DNA from 2 places in the Weizmannia agrestimuris genome. Region 1 is predicted to be linked to the other one. Evidence: riboswitches for the same ligand, from Rfam matches in the RefSeq annotation. Region 1 holds a riboswitch; the other holds the start of a gene.
The links. A riboswitch is a leader RNA that binds a small molecule or an ion and turns the genes downstream of it on or off. The one in region 1 is predicted to bind S-adenosylmethionine.

Region 2: linked by a shared signal. The riboswitch ahead of NFR98_RS14355 (sulfite exporter TauE/SafE family protein) and the one ahead of NFR98_RS02905 (methionine biosynthesis PLP-dependent protein) in region 1 are both predicted to bind S-adenosylmethionine.

The regions. Positions count from the first base shown of each region.
Region 1 covers NZ_CALPDC010000003.1:72,296-80,102, forward strand. Annotated here, with positions in the region: gene NFR98_RS02895 (glycoside hydrolase family 65 protein) at 1-1,155, shown strand, start outside; gene metC (cystathionine beta-lyase) at 1,395-2,570, opposite strand; gene NFR98_RS02905 (methionine biosynthesis PLP-dependent protein) at 2,567-3,682, opposite strand; SAM riboswitch class I at 3,760-3,879, opposite strand; gene NFR98_RS02910 (ABC-2 family transporter permease) at 3,988-5,127, opposite strand; gene NFR98_RS02915 (ABC transporter ATP-binding protein) at 5,118-6,014, opposite strand; gene NFR98_RS02920 (KpsF/GutQ family sugar-phosphate isomerase) at 6,231-7,208, opposite strand; gene kdsA (3-deoxy-8-phosphooctulonate synthase) at 7,223-7,807, opposite strand, start outside.
Region 2 covers NZ_CALPDC010000057.1:1,912-9,718, reverse strand. Annotated here, with positions in the region: partial or broken gene NFR98_RS14365 (ATP-dependent helicase) at 1-1,096, shown strand, start outside; gene NFR98_RS14360 (purine/pyrimidine permease) at 1,338-2,633, opposite strand; gene NFR98_RS14355 (sulfite exporter TauE/SafE family protein) at 3,509-4,465, opposite strand; SAM riboswitch class I at 4,555-4,662, opposite strand; gene NFR98_RS14350 (amino acid permease) at 5,074-6,408, opposite strand; gene nfsA (oxygen-insensitive NADPH nitroreductase) at 6,731-7,474, opposite strand.

The DNA.
Region 1 (7,807 bases):
CTTGACCACGCACGGGCAAGGGCAAAAGAGATGGGCCATCAAAAAGGCGCGCTATTTCCGTGGCGGACGATCTCCGGCACGGAATGCTCCCCGTATTTCCCTGCCGGCACAGCGCAGTATCATATCAGCGCGGACATCGCTTACAGTTATATGCAATACTGGTATGCCACGCAAGATCAGGACTTTATGAAGCAATACGGCGTCGAAATTCTCGTGGAAACGGCGCGGCTTTGGCTTGAGGTTGGCCATTACCGGGAAAAAGACGGCAAATTTGCGATTGAAGATGTGACCGGGCCGGATGAGTACACAGCCATCGTCAACAACAATTACTATACAAATGTGATGGCAAAATATAATTTGAAATCAGCTCACAAATTTTATCACTGGCTGAAAGAAACAGATGATGCCTATTTTGCGGCATTTGCTGCGCGGCTCGGTTTAACGGACAAAGAAGCGGCAAGCTGGATGAAAGCGGCGGATGCGATGTATCTCCCTTATGATGAAAAACACGGCATCCACAAACAGGATGACAGCTTTCTCGATAAAGCGGTCTGGGATTTTGAACATACGCCGAAAGACCATTACCCGCTCCTTTTGCATTACCATCCGCTCACGATTTACCGGTATCAGGTGTGCAAACAGGCGGACACGGTGCTCGCGCATTTTTTGCTGGAAGAAGAGGCCGATCCGGAAACGATCCGAAACTCGTATCATTATTATGAAAAAGTCACAACACACGATTCATCGCTGTCCACCTGCATCTTCAGCATAATGGCGTCAAGGCTCGGCGAAGCGGAAAAAGCATATCATTATTTTATCGAAACGGCCCGCCTTGATCTTGATAACACGCACGGCAACACAAAAGACGGCCTGCATATGGCCAATATGGGCGGGACATGGCTGTCAATCGTGTACGGATTCGGCGGCGTCCGGATTAAAGAAAACGGGCTTTTCCTGGACCCTGCCATTCCGGAACAATGGGACCGCTATTTATTCCGCCTTACCTACCAAAACCGCAAGCTTCAGGTGGAAGTGGCGCGCCATGCGTTCAAAGTGGCATTGCTGGAAGGAGATGCGCTGGACATCCATATAGGCGGCCGGACAGAAACGCTGCAACCAGGAAGGACGATTACCCGGCCGATTTCCGGCTTGTAAATGCAAGCGTTCGTTCCTTTACACAAAAAATAGAAAAAAGCGGCGGGACACTTTTTACAGTGGTTTCCCGCCGTTTTTATGTTTTCTTTCGGGCTTTTTCAGCGGCTTCTGTGGTGCAGTTTTTTGTCATACGTACGGACGGGACGTGCCTCCATTCCCGTTTCAAAATGAGCCCGGGCGTCTATTTTGAAACGGGGAATCCCGCCGATCAGGGCGGATTCCCTGCAGCCGTTTGTCCATTATTTCACGGTTGTGCCCGCTTTCGTGTACGAAAAAGCCTGCTCGAAATCGGCAATCAGATCATCCGGATTTTCGAGGCCAACCGATAAGCGCAACAAGCTGTCGGAGATGCCGCGTTTTCTTCGGTCCTCAGGCGGCATTGCGGCGTGGGACATTTTTGCCGGATAGGACAGAATCGATTCTACAGCGCCGAGGCTGACGGCAAAGACCGGGATTTTTACATGGCTGACGAATACCCGGAGCGCTTCCTCATCTTCCAGTTCAAACGACAATACCGCGCCCGGCCCTTGTGCCTCCAGCTTTTGCAACGCATGCTGCGGATGGTGCCCGAGCCCCGGATAATACACGTTTCGTACAAGCGGATGCGCATCAAGAAAATGTGCAATTTTCACCGCTGACTGCTGTGATTGGAGCAGCCGCACATGCAACGTTTTCAACCCGCGCAAAACGAGCCATGCATCCTGGACGCCGAGCACCGCCCCGAATGAATTTTGCAAAAAGCCGAGGCGCGCTGCCAATGCTTCATCTTTTACAACTGCAAGCCCGGCGACGACATCGCTGTGCCCCGCTAAAAATTTCGTCGCGCTGTGCAGCACGATATCCGCCCCGAGTTCAAGCGGACGCTGCAGGGCAGGCGTTAAAAAGGTGTTGTCGACAAAGGTGAGCGCCCCGGTTGCCTTTGCCAGTTCACTCACCGCCCGGATATCCGTCACTTTTAAAAGCGGGTTTGAAGGGGTTTCTACATAAAAAGCTTTCGTGTTCGGGCGGACGGCCTGCCGCACTTCTTCAAGGTTGGTCATATCTACAAATGTATGTTCAATACCAAGCCGGGTCAGGACTTCTGTCACCATCCGGAACGTGCCGCCATACACATCTTCGGTGATGACAACATGGTCGCCCGCCGACAAAAGCAGAAACGCGGTTGAAATCGCCGCCATCCCGGAAGCAAACGCGAAACCTTTGACACCGCCTTCGAGTTCGGCGATGACATCCTCGAGCGCTTCCCTCGTTGGATTGAGCGAGCGGCTGTAATCGTATTTACCGAACTGGTCAATGTCCGCCTGGTGGTATGTCGAAGCATGCTGGATCGGTACACTCACAGCACCGGTCGCCGGGTCTATTTTATGGCTGTTATGTAAAAGCCTCGTTTGAAAAGAATAATCTTCATTTGTCATCGTGTTTGCACCCCTTCGTGAATGTTGGCAAAAGCTTTTTCAATATCTGCAAGCAAATCGCGTTCATTTTCAATTCCGACTGAAAAGCGCAAAAGGCAATTGTCTACGCCTGAAGCAATCCGTTTTTCTTCCGGAATGTCGGCATGCGTCTGTGTAGCCGGGTAAGTGATAAAACTTTCCGTCCCACCGAGGCTTTCGGCAAATGTAATCAAAGACAGGCCGCGTAAAAACGGGTCGACCCATGATTCTTCTTTTACACGGAAAGAAAGCATCCCGCCGCGGCCCGGATACAGCACATCTTTTACATCCGGATGCGCGCTTAAAAATGCCGCCACAGCTTTTGCATTTTTTTCGTGTTTTTCCATCCTAAGCGCCAGCGTTTTCATGCCGCGCATCAGAAGCCACGAATCAAACGGACTGAGGGTGGCGCCGGCACCGTTATGGTACAGAAAAAGCTGCTCGCAAAGTTCAGCACCCTTTGCCACGATCAGACCGGCCAGCACGTCGTTATGCCCGCCAAGATATTTCGTCGCGCTATGGACTACAATATCAGCGCCTTCTTTAATCGGCTGCTGCAAAAGCGGGGTGTAAAAAGTATTGTCTACAATCAGCAGGATTCCGTGCCTTTTCGCAATTTCAGCCACTGCGCCGATATCCGTCTGCTGCATGAGGGGGTTTGTCGGCGTTTCGAGGAAAATGGCTTTCGTTTTCGGGGTGATTTCTTGTTCAATATTTTCCGGGTTGCACGTATTCACGTACTTACAACAAAGCCCCCATTTTTTATATCCCTGCTCCAGCAGGCGGTAGGTGCCGCCATATAAATCATCACTCACAATCCACTCATCGCCGGCCTGGAACAAAGATAAAACAGTGAAAATCGCAGCCATGCCGGAACTGCACGCAAACCCGCGGTCCCCGCCCTCCAGATCCGCAATCGCTTCTTCAAGCAACTGGCGCGTCGGGTTGCCGGTACGGGAATAATCGAAACCGGTTGACTGCCCAATGCCTTCGTGGCGGTAAGCGGTAGAAAAATAAACAGGCGGGTTCACCGCACCTGTCACGCGGTCACTGCGGTTTCCGATTTGTGCAAGTTTTGTTTCTGTATGATACATGATGGACACTCCCTCACTTAAAATCAAAAAGCCTTCTCCAATAAGAAGAAGGCCATTCCTTTCGTGCATGAACCATCTTCTTATCTTTCAAGTTATGATCCCATAACTTGCAGGACTTAGCACCTTTTCAACGCGTAAAAGCATTGAAGGTTGCTGAGGCTTCATCGGGCCATTCCCTCAACCTCTCTTGATAAGAAAACACCAATATGAAATTTGCCATCAACGCCGCAAAAGAAATTACACAACGAACCTAAAAATTGCTTACGTTCAATTTATCCCTTTTTTTCGGATTCGTCAAGCTTTTTTTAAATTTTGTTTTTCTTATGGATAATCCATATGGTGAGAAAATAAAACAGCAAAGATGAAAGGAGAAGCGTAATGACTCCGTCTGTAGTATTGATATACTCATTCCTGAATTTTGCTGCACTTTCTCCATTCACTATATTCGGCACATCCACAAATGTAAAAGGGATGATATGCATAACAGCATACAACTTTGTCTTAAATCCGCTCATCATTTCCTCAAAACAAAAACAAGCCACCAAAACGAGCATCAGAAGCAATTGATTTCGAATAAAGGTATTTAAAAACTGCGTGAAAACAGAAATAAATAATAGAAGACATAGGATTAGTAAAAGCGATCTGCCCAAAAACCGGGCAATTGAAATCCACAATACTTCTGTCCCGTTTAAATTGATCGCCACAGGGTACTTCCAACTCCCCAAATGGCTTATGATGCTACCAATAATGAGCGCAACAACCAGGATAACAATCGTGATGGCAAGGCTGTAAACAAATGAAGTGAAGATTCTCGCATCCAATATTTTCTTGAGCTTCACTGGCAAAACATTTACAAAATGATTAATACCGCCTTGTTTGTCTCTTGTTGAAATATCACCAATTAAAACTGCAATGAGAAGAGGCATTAAGAACGGGAATACGTAAAAAAGAATACGATATGTAAAGTTAATACCCGGGGTTTCGAACGACTCTATTACCGGATGAATATTTTGTTTAAGCAGAATGGTATTGAGCTGTATTGCTTTTTCTGTCTGCGGAACAATTTTTTTATTACCAAAAACAATTGTTCCGGCATTAATCCCAGCAATTAATTTTTTATCTAAAGCGATCTGCAATTTCAGTTCTTGCTTCCAATCCCCTGCTTCATGAGCTTGTATTTGTTCTGTACGAAGGCGTAACTCCTCCTGCAAACCCGCAAGTGCTTTCTTCTTTGCTTCACTCTTATTTGGATTTGATTCCATGTGTGAAATGGCATTTTCCAGTGAGGATTTGTTATCCTGATATTCATTGAGCGGGTCCATTCTCTTTGCTCCCACGAAAGTAATTGCAAACAAAATGAAAACAATCAAAATAGCAGCAATAAAAACAGTCAAATTTTTTTTATTTCTAATGAATCGCAATGTCTCTAATTTGATTAGCCCCATTTATCTTCACCTTCGTATATTTCCTCATAAATTAGTTGGCTGCCTTTTTGCCCTATGAAAAATGATTTAAATTTCATGTCTTGTTCGAATGCCTGATTTACCACAAAGGAGCTTTTACTCGAATCTATCTCCGCCCATACTTCATTGGCTGTGGCATTTTTAATTTCTTCATCTTTAAATAGGGAAAGAACTTTATCCGCATCATTCCCATTCTCTAACTTAATGATGATGTATTTATTAAAGTCCGGATTATTTTTTCTGCTTTCGTAAACCATTCTTCCTTGCTTTAAAAAGATGACACGATCACATAATTCATCAACATTGTTCAGAATATGGGAAGAAAAAAATACAATTTTATTTTCATCTCTAAGTTGCTTAATGGATTTGCTTATCAGTTTAATATTGGATGGGTCCAGCCCATTCATCGGCTCGTCCATCAATAGCAAATCACAAGAACTGATCAAGCACATCCCAAATAGCAGCCTTTGCTGCATGCCAAGCGAATATTTTGAAACCCTTTTGTCGATATAGGAACCCATGCTTAATTTTTCAATAACAGCGCCACATTCTTGTTTGCTCTCCCATAATCTTTGTACAAGTTTTAAATGCTCTCTCCCTGTTAAATTTGGATACAATACTGTATGGTCTTGCAAAAAAAATATTTTTTTAAGGATTTTTTCCCGATGCATTTTATAATTCATGCCGTAAATACTAATTTCGCCTTTTGAAGCAGGAATCAGGTTGGATATCGCATTTAAAAGCGTCGTCTTGCCGGATCCATTTGGAGCAACCAGGCCAATAATCTCCCCTGGTTCAGCAGAAAAACTTATATCTTCCAAAATTTTTGACTTCTCTATCTCTACTGACACATTGTTTACCCTTAACAAAACAATCCCTCCCCCGTTAATTCACAAGATCTTATCACCTATTTTAATAGGCCGCAGCGCCATTGTCACCGAAATTTTTGCGTGGTGTCACCGAAAAAACAAACTGCTGCTGCACATATTGGCGGCAACCACCAAAAAAAGCGGGATTCTTTATGAATCCGCTCTATCCAGTCAAAAAATTTTTTCTTGTTATTTTGCTTATTCTTGTTATTTTGCTTATATAGTCTGGACCAAATCCTGAATATGGAGCATGGCAACCGGTTTCTGGCCGGTAACAACCGGAAGCACCTTGAAAGCGTGGTCTTCCATTATCCGCAATGCTTCCGCTGCCAGCTGATGCTCACTGACGCAAACCGGATATTTTGTATACAAATCTGCTACTTTTTTATCCAGTACTTCATGGCCGTTTAAAAGCTCACGCCGGATATCGCCGTCCGTTAAAATGCCGGCCAGCCGTCCCCGATCGTCAATAACTGAAACAGCCCCCGCCCCCGCTTCCGTCATCATAAATAATGCTTCCTTTATGCCGGTGTCCATTCCGGCAACCGGGTTCATCCTTTTCCGTTTAGCCACATGGCCAACCGTGAGAAGCAAACGCCGGCCAAGCGAGCCACCGGGATGGAAAAGCGCAAAGTTTTCAGGTTTAAAATCCCTTGCCTTCAAAAGGGCAACCGCAATCGCATCCCCGAGTGCAAGCGTGACGGTAGTTGTAGAAGTCGGGGCAAGGCCGAGCGGGCACGCTTCCTCAACTTCCCCGATATCCATCACCAGATTCGAACGCCGCGCCAGTGTCGACTTGCGTGAACCAGAAATGGCAATCATTTTTGCGCCGATCCTTTTGATGGAAGGGATCATATTTAATATTTCCGACGTTTCCCCGCTGTTGGAAATGGCAATGAGGATGTCTTCTTTTGTTATTTTTCCAAGATCGCCGTGCAGTGCTTCTCCCGGGTGAAGGAAAAATGCCGGGGTACCGGTGCTTGCAAATGTGGAAGCAAGTTTCCGGCCGATGATGCCCGATTTCCCCATTCCTGTAAAAATGACTCTGCCTTCGCACGCCAATATCATTTCAATGCCTTCATTTATACGAAAATTGATCCGGTCCTTCAGCTTTAAAATCTCATTGGCCTCTTTTTCCAGCACTTCACGGACGCTTTCGACATAATTGATGCTTCGTTTGAAATCTTTTAACATCCTATTCACCTCCGTTAATGAATGTTTGCTGCCGTTTGTTCTTTTATCATGCGATCAATTTCAATAACTGGCTTTAACATTTCTTCAAGATCATCCAGTTTCACCATATTCGGGCCATCCGACCAGGCCTGGTCCGGATCAGGATGGGCTTCTAGAAACAACGCATCGATCCCGCAAGCCGCCGCTGCCCTTGCGAGATACGGGACAAACGCACGCTTTCCGCCTGTTGAAGTCCCATTTCCGCCCGGTATTTGGACACTATGGGTGGCGTCAAACACGACCGGATACCCTAATCTGCGCATTTCCGGAAGTGCACGCATATCCACCACCAGGTTATTGTAGCCGAATGTCGAACCGCGTTCTGTAAGAAGAATTTTGTCGGTGCCGGATTCCTCCAGTTTTTGAATGACGTTTTTCATATCCCAAGGCGCCAAAAACTGCCCTTTTTTGACATTCACGGTTTTGCCCGTCGCGGCGGCGGCAAGCAGCAAATCGGTCTGGCGGCAAAGGAAAGCGGGGATTTGCAGTATGTCGAGCACTTCCCCGGCTGCTTTTGCCTGGTGCGGCTCATGAATATCGGACGTGACCGGTACGCCAAA
Region 2 (7,807 bases), on a different contig from region 1:
TGCCGTGCTGTACCGGAACAATATGTCTTCGATTGCCCTGATCAATGAATTTGACCGGGAAGGGATTCCGTTTTATCTCAAAGATACCGACAATCGCTTTTTCTCCCACTGGGTCGTCCAGGATATTTTGAATGTGATGCGGCTTACGTTTACCGATAAACGGGCGGATATCCTCGCGCAGGTCCATTCGAAATTGGACGGTTATATTACGAAACAACAGATGGAAGCGGTAAAGGGGATCCGTAATAACCAGTCTGTTTTTGACAATTTGGTGCGTTATGCAAATTTGAAGGATTACCAGGTCCAAAAAGTGCGTAAAGTAAAGGAGACACTTCGGGAAATGCGGGGCATGCCGCCGCTGGATGCGATTCATGTCATCCGCGGCAGGCTCGGCTATGAAAAAGCACTCGAAAACATGTGCAAGAAATTCGGATTCCGGAAAGAGTATTTGATCGGCGTTTTAAATACGCTCGAAGACATTGCGGATACACTTGTGACAATGGAAGAGTTTGCTGCAAGGCTGAAGCATTTGGCGCACATTTTAAAAACGGCGAAAGGGAACAAAGGCCGGCATGCTGTGACGCTTTCGACGTTCCACAGTTCAAAAGGTTTGGAGTTTGAAAAGGTGTATATGATTGATCTCGTGGATGGGATCATTCCCGGGGACGATGAAAAAGAAAATGATTTACTGATGGAAGAATCGGTCCGTCTTTTTTATGTGGCAATGACGCGCGCGAAAAAGTCGCTGGAAATGGTCAGCTATGAAAAACGCAACGGAAGCCGGACAATGGACTCGCCGTTTGTGGCAGCAGTGAAGGGAATTGTCAACAATGTTGAAAAGGCGGAAAAAACGAAACCAGACATAGAAGTTGTCCGGATCGGCAAAAAGACGGTCTCCATCCCGCAGAACCCGAATGCCATTAAGGATGCATCCGCTTTTGTGGCCGGTAAAAAAATCCGGCACCGTGTGTTTGACCATGGTGAAATTGTAGATATCGATGGCGACACCCTTGCCATCCGGTTTGAAAAACGGATGGTGAAACTGTCTGCTCTCACCTGCATCGAAAAGGGGCTGCTCGAGGAAGCCGATTCGTAATCGTGTGAGGAAAAACGGAAGCGAATATAAAAAATGCCGGGAGATTCCCGGCATTTTTTATACCCCTGACCGCCGTGACAGAGGGAAGGGATTCAGCGATCACGTCCTGTGCCCCTTTTCACTGAATGGGAACGCCCCAGGCCATTTGGATGATTGTAACAAAGGCCCCATCCGGTTGGTGCCACGAGGCCCCGTGCAAATGGGAGCAGAGCCTCCTTGCTGTTTGACAGAATTTCCGATATTACTGCTCGCGGATGCTGTTTTCCTGCAGTTTTCTTTTTTTCCTCCAAATCAGCAGCTGTTCTGTCAAAATGCCGACCACAGATCCAAGGATTAAGCCGTTGTTTAAAAAAGTAGCGATCATCATTGGCAAATGTTCGGTCGCATGAGCCGGCAAAAACATCGCCCCGATTCCGACCAGGAAGGAGATGCCTGCTGTTGTGTGGGCAATCTCTTTGTCCGGGCTTTTTTCAAGATCATTTAAGGCAAGGCCAACCAATTGTGTGAAGACCACAAAGGTAACGGCATAACCAACCGGCGCGGGAATCGCAGACATGATATGCACGAGCGGTGGCAGCAGAGCAATGATGGAAACGAAACAAGCACCATACAAAAATGGTTTCAGCACTTTTATACCGGTTTGTGCAACATAGCCTGCCGCTGCTGCAATCGGAACCGCACCGACAGCGGAAAAGATGCCGGCAAGCAGCTGGTTGATGCCGGATATGAACAGACTGCTCCGCACCCGCTCTTGGCGGACTCCCGTCACATTTCCCATGACGCGCACAGACGTAATCATATTCGCAGTTAACAAAAGCCCGATGAATACACCGGTTGTGACGGCACCGGAATCAAAACGCGGTTTTCCAAAATCAAACACAGCGGGAAGAGAGAACCAGCTTTCCCCAAATGTAATAGCCGGTGCTTCACCGAAAAGCGCGAACAAAATCCAGCCACAAATCAAGCCGAGCATGATCGAATATTGCTTGACCCACGGTTTCTTTACATGGCCAAAATAGAATGTAAGCAATACGGTGACAAGGCTCAAAACGGCAACAAGCGGCCGGACTTCCTGATGGGCACCCGTAATGCCGAGCATCCCTTTCATAAAAGAGCCGCTCAACTGCAGCACCAAAAGCAGCAAATAGATAAATGTTACTACCGGCGTAAACAGTTTATTTAATTGGTCCACAAAGCCGGTAAAAGCGAGTAGAAAGAAAAAGATGCCGGTTACAATCAGTGCGCCTGCCAAATATTGCAGAGATTCAGTGCTTGAACTGTACAAGCTGCCGACAAGCCCTGCATAAATGGCAAACACGCTCCACCACAGCCCGGCCGGCCCTTCATTGATCGGCATTCTGTGGCCGAAAATGCCTTGCAAAAGTCCGCCGATCCCGAGCACAAAAAGCGTCCGCTGCACAAACAGGGCAGTCTCACCCGCACTGAAATGGAAAGCATCCGCAATCGCAATCGGGGCCGCGATCGACCCGGCGATCATAAATGCCATCCACTGCAGCGACGAAATCAATGTTTTCATAGACACACCGTTCTTTCCGTTCAAAAAATGGAAAATACCAGTAAATATAATTATAGCAAAACAGGTTTTACATTTTAAACATAAAACACTTCGCCGACGGGGGAGGGATAGCGGGCATGGCGGACAGCGGCATAAACAGGGGTTGCAAACCGGACGGGGCGCGGGTTAAGCCATGTTTTTTGCCTCTATTTAAATGATATATATGTGGCAGGGGCTAAGCTATGTTTGGATCCGCAAAAAATTTCTGATCGATCTTCATGCAGAACGCTTTTTGTATGAACTTGTCACTAAAAGAGTTTGCGGCTGCCTTCACTTAGGCGTGCTATCTCGAAAAAAGTTATGATGGATAATTTTTGCTGGTGCTGTGTGGTAGCGACATGGCCGGTTATGTTAAGGAATCGAGCAAAAAAGGTGTTGTTCCTTAACATAGAGGCCGTCTATGTTGAGGAAGCGAGGTCAAAAGGCGTTGTTCCTTAACATAGAGCCCGTCTACGTAAAGGAAGCGAGCGAAAAAGGTGCTGTTTCTTAACATAGAGCCCGTCTACGTAAAGGAAGCAAGCAAAAAAGACGTTGTTTCTTAACATAGAGTGCGTCTACATTAAGGAAGCGAGGTAAAAAGACATTGTTCCTTAACATAGAGGCCGTCTACGTTAAGAAAGTTCGGTAAAAAGATGTTGTTTCTTAACATAGAGGTCGTCTACGTAAAGGAAGCGCGGTAAAAAGACGTTGTTTCTTAACATAGAGCGCCTCTACATTAAGGAAGCGAGCAAAAAAGGCACTGTTCCTTCAAATAGAAGCGTCTATGTTCATTCTTTGCCAAAATTTGTTTGGGTAAAAACAATCCGGGCAATGGATCCCTTGCCCGAAAACATTCCTTATTCTGTGACGCTTACGCTGGCGCTGGCAACTGCCCGTTTGTGTCTTCTGATTGTATAGAAAATGAGGATGGCCCATATTGCCGCAATGGCTGTATAGGTAACGCCGTACCAGCCGCTACCGGCGCCCGCCATTTTTAATAAAGTTTGCACGTTGCTGAACACAATCATGCCGCTGACAATGACAGCCAGCAAATGAGCCGGCAGGATTTTAACCAGATAGGCTGCAATCGGCGCGGCGATCAGGCCGCCAAGCATGAGGGCGATCGTCCAAATCCAGTTAATTTGCATAGCGCCGAGGGATAAGAGGAAACCGATGCTTGATGCCAAGGATACAGCAAATTCACTAGTATCCACCGAGCCGATCACTTTCCGCGGTTCGATGTCATTTCTGGACAGCAAAGCCGGTGTGGCGATAGGGCCCCAGCCGCCGCCCCCCGTTGCATCAAAAAATCCTGCGACAAAGCCAAGTGGGATAAAAAATATGTTTGACCTGGTTTGCTTTTTGACTTTCGACGCCCCGCGCGTATTGAACAGAAACCGGGTAAGAATATAGAGGCCAAGGGCGATCAGAAAAATAGAAATGTACGGTTTTAATGTGCTTGCAGGAAGATGGCTAAGCACGGTTGCCCCGAGAAAGGCGCCGACAGCTCCAGGTACAACCAGTTTCCAAATGATCCCTTTATCGACATTCCCAAATTTCATATGTGAAACTCCGGAAGCCGCCGTTGTAAAAACTTCCGCCAAATGCACAGAAGCTGACGCGACAGCCGGCGCAATCCCGAAAGCTAGCAAAAGTGAGGTTGAAGTCACCCCGTAACCCATTCCAAGAGATCCATCCACCAATTGCGCGGCAAGGCCGACAAGTGCTAAGACAATTAATTTTTGCATGTTCATGTTCCCCGCTTTCTTCATCCATAAATTTGATTCATCCTGATGTAGAGGAATTATACGCATCAGGGCCTATCCTGGTTCAAACGGCCGGCCTTGCAGAAATAAAAAATCTTTCCGCCATTTTTACGGAAAGACAGCGAGTAAAGGATAAGCGCTTATCTTCCAAAATGGTACCCATTTTGCTGGAATTGGCACCTTGCTGCTCGCTGCAGGTTGCCGGACTTCATAGGGCCAGATCCCTCCGTCGCTCTTGATAAGTTATTTGTTGTTTAAAATTTTATCAGAAAATAAATGGAAGTCAATATAATTATTTCAAGTTTTTTTATCGGATTTATACGAATGGGGGGATAAAGAAAAAAACTTCCCATCAGATCACGCTCTGTCGGGAGTTTTTTTCTTTACGCTGGATTGGTTTTAAAAAGCAGGTCATCAGGATCAGGCGGGGCATCATGGCCGCTTTCATTTGCTTCACAAAACGAAAAAGAGTCCAAACGGGTTAGCAGGCCGTCCCATTCTGGCAGTTTGTACGAGCTGCACACCCGTGCCTGCCCCCTTCCCGCCCAGAAAACGGTTTAATCAACCCCGCTTGTTTGTGCCCGCTTATCGCACAGTTGATTTCTGTCCTTTCCCTGCCTAAGGGAACCGGTTTTATCAACACAGCCGGCTGGAGCCTATTCCTTTGCTTTAATTCTCAGTGACAAGACGACGAGCACGATTAAAATAGCGAGGCAGACGCTTGTTCCAATCGGGTTGCCTCCGCCCAGCAAAAAGGACAGGAAAATGCCTGCCAGTGCAAGCAGCGCAATCCAGACCATGAAAGGATACCCTTTTACACGGAAGGAAGGCAATTTTGCATACGACTTCCGGAGTCGCAGTTCGGCTGCACAGATGGCGATCCAAACAAGGACGACGGTAAATCCCGGAATGGTCATCAAATAGCTGATGACCTCATCCGGCGTAAGATAGGCCAGAATCACGCCGGCTAAAATAAACAGCGAGGTCAGCAAAATACTGATCAGCGGGACGCCTTTCCGGGAAATTTTTAAAAAGGCGCGTGGCGCTTCTCCGGACTGCGCCATGTTAAACAGTGTGCGCGAAGTGGCATAAATGCCGGAATTGGCGGCAGAAAGAACGGCCGTCAAGAGCACAAAATTCATCACATGGGCGGCAGCGGGGATCCCTGTGCGGCTGAATACCTGTACAAACGGGCTTTCCACGGAAGAAACCTGGTTCCATGGGATAATGCCGCAAATGACCAGGATTGGCAAAATATAAAAAAGCATGACGCGGACAACGGTCTGTTTAATGACACGCGGCAACACTTTCTCGCTGTCTTTTGTTTCCGAAACGGTAACACCGATCAGTTCCGCGCCGCCGTATGAAAACATAACGATCAGAAAAGCGCTGAACGTACCGTGAAGCCCGTTCGGGAAAAAACCGCCGTGCGCGGTATAGTTAGACACCGTGGAAGATGTCCCGGGGAATAAACCGAATAAAATCAGAGCACCAAGCAGGATAAAAACGATCAACGTGATGATTTTAATGCCGGCAATCCAAAATTCAAATTCGCCGTAGTACTTCACTTCAATTAAATTGATGCCGACCACGAAAGCAGCACAGAGCAAACTGAGTAGCCATAGTGGCGCTTGGGGAACCCAGAATTGCAGGAAGCTCCCGGCTGCAAGCAGTTCCACAACTGTAACAATGACCCAGTTGATCCAGTACAGCCAGCCAATAATGAAAGAAACCCGGCTGCCGAACGCTTTGTGGATCAGATTTTGGACGTTGAGGCCGGGGTGGACGAGTGCCATTTCCCCAAGTGCTGACATGACAATGAATAAAAGTGCGCCGCCGATCAGGTAAGAAACGGCAACACTCGGGCCGGCAAGGCTGACGGTATCGGAGCTGCCTTTAAAAATGCCGGTTCCGATCATCCCGGCCAATGCGATGAACTGGACATGCCTTGGTGATAAGCCTTTTTGCAAATGATGTTGGTTTTTCTCCATTTCTATCAATCTCACTTTTCTGTTTTAGATAAACGCTTTTCAGTGCTAAAGCATTTATTCTATTTTAGCAGAAAAAAAGGAATATTGATATACAAAAAAATGGAATCGCCGGATGACAGATGTACCCGCATTTCACCAAAGCAAAATGTAAAAAAACGACGGGGCACCACTCATCGTAGCAACTCGCCGTTCTGTTTAATATGTGTCCCGGGATGGTTGCCGAAGCGCTGAATATCCATATTTAGCATGTCGTTCTGTTTAATTTTTGCTCCGGGATGGGCCGGAAGCAGAGGAAAATGCGCAGACGTGCCCTCTTTTCTGCTTACTTTTTATCAAACCCTTGGCGTTCTACAAATTCCTTCATAAAAACGCGCGATGGTTCTTTGAAAAATTGTGCCATTTGGCCTGTCCAGGTATCGTTCCTTTTTCCGTTTGTGCGTTTTGTATAATATTGCGAAACCGTTTCATTGTATTCCTTCAGATCGCGCAAAAGACGTTCATCAGCCGGATATTCATCTTCGAAATAAACATGCTCAGCCGCCATGCGTGGTTTTTTCGCAGACGGATCGGCCGGATAGCCGATTGTCATTGCAAATAGCGGAAGGACATATTGCGGGATTTTCAAAAGTTCGGCCACTTCTGGCAGCCTGTTGCGCAAGCCACCGACATAACAAATGCCAAGCCCCATCGATTCCGCAGCGAGCGCGGCATTTTGCGCAGCCAGTGCCGTGTCGATGAGCGCGACCATAAATTTTTCCGTTGTCTCAAGTGTATCTTGCGCCTCTACGCCTTCCATTTGTGCCGCAAGTTCATGTTTATGGAGATCGGCACAGAAAATGAGCAGATGGCCGCATGTTCCGACATGTCGGTTCCCGGTCAGTTCTGCTAATCTTTGCTTCCGCCCGGGATCCTGAATGCCAAGAATCGTATAGGCCTGGACGAAATGAGAAGTGGCGGCTGCCTGCGCGGATTCCACAATCAGGCGGATTTGTTCATCGGATAGCGGCCGGTCTTCATAATGGCGGATCGACCGGTGATTGAGAATCGTTTCAATGATGGTATTCATTCCTTTACACTCCTGTCTTTGGTGAGTCCACTGTATGTTCAAATATAGCACAGAAAAAAACGGCCGGCATGAAAGGTGCTTGTTGTCCAGCATGGCCACGATGATCTGCCAAAAAATATTTTGATTAAGGCTAAATTAACCTATTTTCGCTTCGGTATACCCAAATTGAACTTCGAGTATGTTCATGCGAGGGGCGGAAGAACATTTTACCCTTCTCCATTATTTATATATCCGCCTTTATGATGCCGGGAGCAGAAGCTAGTGAAGGCGTTCGATTTCATTTTGCACAAACGTAACTCTCTCATGCTGCTATATCGCGCCGGCCGATCCTTC